Regions from separate parts of the Stenotrophomonas sp. STEN030 genome, predicted to be linked through region 1. Evidence: riboswitches for the same ligand, from Rfam matches in the RefSeq annotation. Region 1 holds a riboswitch; the other holds the start of a gene.
The links. A riboswitch is a leader RNA that binds a small molecule or an ion and turns the genes downstream of it on or off. The one in region 1 is predicted to bind cobalamin.
Positions count from the first base shown of each region.

Region 2: linked by a shared signal. The riboswitch ahead of ACVOLR_RS19050 (ribonucleoside-diphosphate reductase subunit alpha) and the one ahead of btuB (TonB-dependent vitamin B12 receptor) in region 1 are both predicted to bind cobalamin.

Region 1 covers NZ_JBRREB010000038.1:13,810-17,214, reverse strand. Annotated here, with positions in the region: gene btuB (TonB-dependent vitamin B12 receptor) at 1-1,362, opposite strand, end outside; cobalamin riboswitch at 1,478-1,714, opposite strand; gene cobT (nicotinate-nucleotide--dimethylbenzimidazole phosphoribosyltransferase) at 2,040-3,110, shown strand; gene ACVOLR_RS13795 (histidine phosphatase family protein) at 3,107-3,405, shown strand, end outside.
Region 2 covers NZ_JBRREB010000082.1:1,346-4,750, reverse strand. Annotated here, with positions in the region: gene ACVOLR_RS19050 (ribonucleoside-diphosphate reductase subunit alpha) at 1-1,338, opposite strand, end outside; cobalamin riboswitch at 1,610-1,827, opposite strand; gene ACVOLR_RS19045 (DUF2884 family protein) at 2,098-2,907, shown strand; gene ACVOLR_RS19040 (vWA domain-containing protein) at 3,085-3,405, opposite strand, start outside.

The DNA of each region.
Region 1 (3,405 bases):
GTCGGCGTACTGCGCGATGCCGAGGTTCAGGCTCTTGGATTCTTCCGGCTTCAGGTTCGGGTTGCTGAAGCCCGGGTAGTACAGGTCGTTGAAGGTCGGTGCCTTGAAGCCGGTGCCGGCGCTGGCGGTCAGGCGGAAGCCGTTACCAAAGGCAAAGCCATAACCCAGGCTGCCGGTGGTGTGGTTGCCGAACTGCTCGTTGTCGTCGTTGCGCACGCTGGCCTGCAGCGAGTGCGCGCCGAACTGGCCCTGGTACTCGGCAAACACGCCAAGGTTGTCGCGCTGGTCGATGTCGAAAGCAGTGGAGCTGGTGACCTTGTCGTTCTGCCAATCGGCACCGGCGGTGATCTGCTGGCCTTCGGCGATGGTGAAGTCACCCTGCACGCTGGCGGTATCGCGGCGGGTATCGAAGGCGCTGGCGAAGCTGCGGGTGCCGGTGCTGGCATCAGCGAAGTAGTTGTCGGCTTCGTCGCGGTTGCGGCCAACCTGTGCGGTCAGGTTGAAGCGCTCCGATGCAGCCCAGGCGAGCTTGGCGCCGAAGACCTGCTGGCGGTTGTCGGCTTCGTTGCCGCCGAAGATGCTGCCGTCGTATTCGTTGAAGCTGTCGGCGTTGAGCACGTGGCCTTCCAGGCTCAGCGTGTCGGTCAGGGCGTAGCCACCGCGCACGTTGATGGAGGTGTTGCGGTAGCCATCGCGGTCCGGTTCATCGGCGAAGCAGCCAGCGCCCCAGCCAGCGGCGGTGCCACGGCAGGCGTTGATGCCGTCGGTTTCCTGGTAGCCGCCCTGGGCCGAGATCCAGCCGCGTTCACCGCGGTTGCTGAAGCCGGCGCTGACCTGGCGCAGGTTGTTGCTGCCGGCGGTGATCGCCAGGTTCTGCTGCAGGCCCTTGCCAGCGTTGCGGGTGAAAATCTGGATCACGCCGCCGATGGCCTCGGAGCCGTACAGGCTCGAACGCGGGCCACGCACGATCTCAACGCGCTCGATCTGGTCGACCGGCAGGTCCTGCAGTGCGGCCATGCCGCTGGTGGCCGAGGCAACGCGCACGCCGTCGACCAGCACCAGCACCTGGTTGGAGTTGCTGCCACGCAGGAACAGCGAGGTGATCTTGCCGTTTCCGCCCTGGTTGGCGAAGTCCAGGCCAGCGCGGCCGCGCAGCAGGTCCTGCAGCGAGTTGGCCTGGCTGTGGTCGATCTGCGCACGGTCGATGACCTGCACCGGCACCACGCTGTTCTGGATGGAGACCGGGGTGCGGGTAGCGGTGACGGTGACGTCGTCCAGCTCGGTCGGTGCGTTCTGCGCGGCGGCAACGCCCGGCAGTGCGAGGGCAAGGGCGAGCGAAAGAGAGTGGTAAGACAGTTTCATGGAAGCTCCTGGGCCTGCACGCTCCCGCGCAGGCGGATGGGGAAGGCTGCCAGAAGAGGGAGAAGACGGAGGCGGCGCACACGGCGCTACAGCCGCCGCCATGCCCTCCGCATCGCAACCAGTCGGCTTTCGGGCCGGTCTCCGGACTCGCAGGCGAGGCGGCGTGTGCCGCTTCCGTCCAGGCGCCTTCCCGTGCGGTGCACAGTGGCGGTATGCCTGGTCTTGTCCTGCTTACCGTTGCGGGGGCAGCGCCGGAATGGCGACATGCTGGAGATCCAGCAATGCGCGGCACCGGCTTCCCGTTTCAACCGACCGGCAATGCCGGGCGGTCACCTGAAAGTGCGCGCATTCTATGCCATTGCCGCCAGCGTTGCCGGAATGGGCGGCAACGGCCACCGTACCGCTGCGTCGTTGGTCGGTGTATGTGGACAGCGTGGGCGACAAGTCTGGTAGCGGCTATCAGGCCCTTGTAGCCCAGATAAGCACACCTGCAACGGGGAAGTGCAGGGCGTTGCGGACCTGCATTGCTGCTGCAATCACATTCCCGGGTGCGCTGCATTTACCCGGGTTATGTGTTGCTCGGGTTGGGTTTGCGCAGTGACTGCCGAAGCAGCTCATGCGCAGCACTGTTGCTGAATGGCTAGAATGCGCGCTGCAAACGCAGTATCGGAAGTGTCGTGACAGAAACATGGTACGGGCAGGCCTGCGGCCAGCCTTCGCAGGAATACCGGCAGCGTGCTCTGCTGCGCCAGCGCCAGCTGACCAAGCCGGAAGGCGCGTTGGGCCGCTTGGAGACCTTGGCCGTTGAGCTGGCCGCGCTGCAAGGCGTGGATCAGCCGGTGGCGCAACGTGTGCCGGTGGTCGTGTTCGCTGGCGATCACGGTGTGACCGCGCAGGGCGTTTCGGCCTACCCAGCGGAAGTGACGGTGCAGATGCTGCACAACTTTGCCGGCGGTGGTGCCGCCATTGCGGTGCTGGCGCGCGAACTGGGCCTGCCGCTGCACGTCTGGGATGTGGGCAGCCGCGCCACCGCGCCGATTGCCGGTGTGGTCAGTGCCAAGACGTTGCACGGCACTGCTGATTTCAGTACTGCCGCTGCGATGTCGGCTGCCGATCTGGACGCTGCCTTCGATGCCGGTCGTCGCGCGGTGGAAGCTGCCTGCGCCGACGGTACCGATCTGTTGGTGTTCGGTGAGATGGGCATCGGCAACACCACCGCTGCCAGTGCGGTAGCCGCCGTGCTTGGCCCGTTGCCGCTGGACGAGTTGGTCGGTGCTGGTACCGGCCTGGATGCGGTGCGCATGGTGCAGAAGAAAAATCTGATCGCACGCGCGCTGAGCCTGCATGGTGAAGCGATCGATACGGCCGAGTCGCCCGCATGCGAAGCATTGCAACGTGTAGGTGGATTGGAGATCGCAGCGATCAGCGCGGCGATGATTGCCGCTGCGCAGCGTCGTATTCCGGTGTTGGTGGATGGCTTCATCGTCTCTGCTGCGGCATTGGCGGCAGTGCGCATCAATCCGAGTCTGCGGCCGTGGCTGCTGTTCTCGCATCAATCGGCCGAGCGCGGTCATATTCGTCTGTTGGAAACGCTGCAGGCACAGCCATTGCTGTCGTTGGACCTGCGTCTTGGCGAAGGCTCCGGCGCCGCGCTCGCGCTGCCGCTGGTACGCATGGCCTGCGCCCTGCACAACAGCATGGCGACGTTTGCTGAAGCCGCTGTTGCCGATCGCGGTGGTGGCCGATGATTCTTGATCTGCTGCGGCATGCTTCCACTGGGCGTGCAGGTCATCTGGACGGTCGTACTGACCCGCCCTTGATCGACGGTGCGATGGATGCGCTGTACCGCTGTCATGCCGGCATCGGCTGGAGCCGCGTGATCAGCTCGCCGCGCCGGCGCGCGCTGGACACCGCGCATGCGCTGGTGGCCGGCAGCAACCAGTTCTGCGAGATCCATCCGGATTGGGCCGAGCTCGACTTCGGCGATTGGGACGGGCTGCATTTCGATGAACTGCCGGCCGAACAATTGGCTGGGTTCTATAG
Region 2 (3,405 bases), on a different contig from region 1:
GAGATTGATCGAGCCCAGGTTGCAGACTGCGGTCTCGTCGTTGGAGGTGATCTCCAGGATCTCGGTGCACAGGTTGGACAGGTGGATCACGTTGCCGGCGCGCAGGGTCTGGTTGCTGGCCAGGTTGCACTTGTCCTTGAACGTCATCCAGCCGTTGCCGGTCTCAGCCAGGGTGCGCATCATCCGCGAGTACAGCTTGCGTGCCGACACGGTCTTGCGCGCCTTGCCCTGGGTTTCCGCCTGCACATAGGCCTGCTCGAAGGCCGGGCCGAACAGATCGGTCAGCTCCGGCACCACGCGCGGATCGAACAGCGACCATTCCTGGTCGGCCTCGACGCGCTGCATGAACAGGTCCGGCACCCAGTTGGCCAGGTTGAGGTTATGCGTGCGGCGCGAATCATCACCGGCGTTGTCGCGCAGTTCGAGGAAGTCCTCGATGTCGGCATGCCAGGTTTCCAGATAGACGCAGGCCGCGCCCTTGCGCTTGCCGCCCTGGTTGACCGCAGCCACCGAGGAATCCAGCGTCTTCAGCCACGGCACGATGCCGTTGGAGTGACCGTTGGTCGACTTGATCAGCGAGCCGCGCGAACGCACGCGGGTATAGCTGACGCCGATGCCGCCACTGAACTTGGACAGCTGGGCGATATCGGCATAGCGGTCGTAGATGGACTCCAGCGAATCCTGCGGCGAATCCAGCAGGAAGCACGAGGACAGCTGCTCGTGGCTGGTGCCGGCGTTGAACAGGGTCGGGCTGGACGGCAGGTAGTCCAGGCTGCCCAGCCGCTGGTACAGCGCCAGTGCTTCGGGCACGTCCTCGCTCAGTGCGCTGGCGATGCGCAGGAAGAACTGCTGCGGGGTTTCGATGACCTTGCGCGAATGCGGATGCCGCAGCAGGTAGCGGTCATACATGGTGCGCAGGCCGAAGTAATCGAAGTTCAGGTCGTAGCCCGGATCGATCGCGTCGTTGAGCTTGCGTGCATTGACCTGCACGAAGTTGAGCAGGCGGTCGTTGATCAGGCCGACTTCGTGGCCACGGCCAACCGACTGCGAGAACGCATGGATTTCCTGGCCGGAAACTTCCTTGCCGATGAAGTTGGCCAGCAGGCGCGCGGCCAGGCGGCCGTACTCGGGCTCTTCGCCGATCAGCAGGGCGGCGGTACGGATCGACAGCTCGTCCAGTTCCTGGGTGCTGGCGCCGTTGTACAGGCCGGAGATGGTGCGCGTGGCCACCCGCATCGGGTCCACCGCATGCAGGCCTTCGCAGCAACGCTGGATGGCGCGGACAATCTTGTTGAGGTCTACCGGCTCGGTGCTGCCATTGCGCTTGGTCACGCTCATGGCGGTGGCGGTCGGCGGCGGGGTCAGTTCAAAACCGGCTTCAGCCGGAGCGACGTCAGTATGAGTGGCAGTCACGACGATGGTGTCCTTGCAAACGTTATGCACGCAGCTCCTGCCCGCGCAGGAAGCAGAGCCGGTACGGAGCAGCGAGCATGGAAGGACGGCGTCGCAGCAGCCGCGACAGCGCACGACCAAGAGTCGGCAGCAGCCACGGCACCACGTCACCAGCCGTCTTCCCCTCGAAGACACCGCAGCCGGCACCACGCGGTGTGCATCGCGTGGCTGTCGGCAGGTCTTCGGACTCATGGGCAGGAAGGCGGGAGCCTTCTCCTACTCCGCCGCTTCCCAAGGCGTTTGCCTCAGTGCTGTTGGCGGGGTCGTTCCCAATTACCGCTGCGGGGCAGTGCCGGACTAGCCTTGAAGGCATCACCAGCTTCCCTATTAATCCGACGGAAAAATCCCGTCAGAACCGACGGAGCACAAGATAGTGGGGGTGTATGACAGGGTCAACACCAAATCTAGTATTTCTTTGCCAAGCCTTGCGGCACAAGGCTTGGACTGTCTGCCGCCCAGGCCGGACACTGCAACCTGCTGGAACGGAGTGCGCAGTCAAGCCTTTTGCAGAGTTTTTTTGTAGGGAAACCACCTGTCTTGATAACGTAAATTTCTGATGAAATTTCCGGACGTGACTTCCGGCCGACGCAGCCCATGCCGCGAGCGGCCAAGCTGGTCGCGTCCTCCCGCCACGAGCTCGCCGCCATGCGCCTGCTGCCCATTGCCACATCACTGGCCCTGCTGCTGCCGCTGATAGCCCAGGCCGCTACGGTCAAGGCGCCGGAGCTGTCCGCTGACCAATGTGGCGTGTCCACCGACTACAACGTGCTGGTCGACGGCGGCGGCATCTGGCTGCGCCGCGACACGCTGCCGATGCGCGAGATCGTGTTCCACGACGGCCAGCTGAGCATCGACAACCGCATGCAGACGGTATCGGCCGCGGATGCACAACGCCTGCGCGCACTGGAGAACGGCGTGCGCCAGCTGATGCCGGCGGTCACCGGCATTGCCAACGAGTCGGTTGGCATCACCTTCGATACGCTGGATGCGGTTTATGAGGCTCTGACCGGCGATGCCAACTCACGCAAGGTCCGCAAGCTGCGCAAGGAAGCCGAACGCTTCGTCGACACCACCATCGGCCGCGGCCGCTGGGAGCAGGAGCTGTTCGATGACGGCTTCGAGGCACGGGTGGAAGCCGCTGCCGAGAGCCTGAGCGGATCGATCGCGCGTAGTGTGCTGTGGATGGTATTCACCGGCCGCGAGGACAAGCTGGACAAGCGCACCGAAAAACTCGACGCCGAACTGGAGCAGCGCCTGCAGGGCCGTACTGTTGCCTTGGAACAGCACGCGCGTTCGTTGTGCACGCAGGTACAGGCACTGGACCGTCTGCAGTCGGCACTGGAGTTTCGCCTTGATGGCCAGCCATTGCGGATGATGCGCGTGAGCGGAGATACCGCGACGCTGACAGCAAGCGATGACCGTCAGGACGACAGCATTCCGTTGCCAGCGCGGTAAAGCCCGCTTTCGGTAGTACCGAGCCATGCTCGGCAGGGGCATTACCGGTAAAGCCCATTGCCGAGCATGGCTCGGCACTACAGGGCTTGGCCTTGGAAGCTGGCAATCCTCGAACGGCCCCAAAGCCTACCCCTCCCCAACCCTCCCCTTGCCTGCGGCAAAGGGAGGGAGCACAGCTCATCCCTTCGGCAACTGCGCCAGTTCCTCGCGCACCAGCTTCACCACCAGCTTGTCCAGGGTATCGACCGAATAGTTCTCCACCTCATGCACGGTCTCGCTACCCGGGCCGCTGGAAGGATCACTCGCATCCTTGTAAGTGAGGAAGATGAAACGCCCGCCGGTGTACTGCGCAATCTGCCGTTGCGCGATCTCACCGGTGGTGTCCTGGCCGGATGCGGCCACGCTCAACACCTTGATGCCCTTGCCCAACGCCGCCAGCATGGTCTGCTCGTAGCGCGGCTGCGGGTAGTCCATGTGCGGCGGCGCATCGGCCAGTGA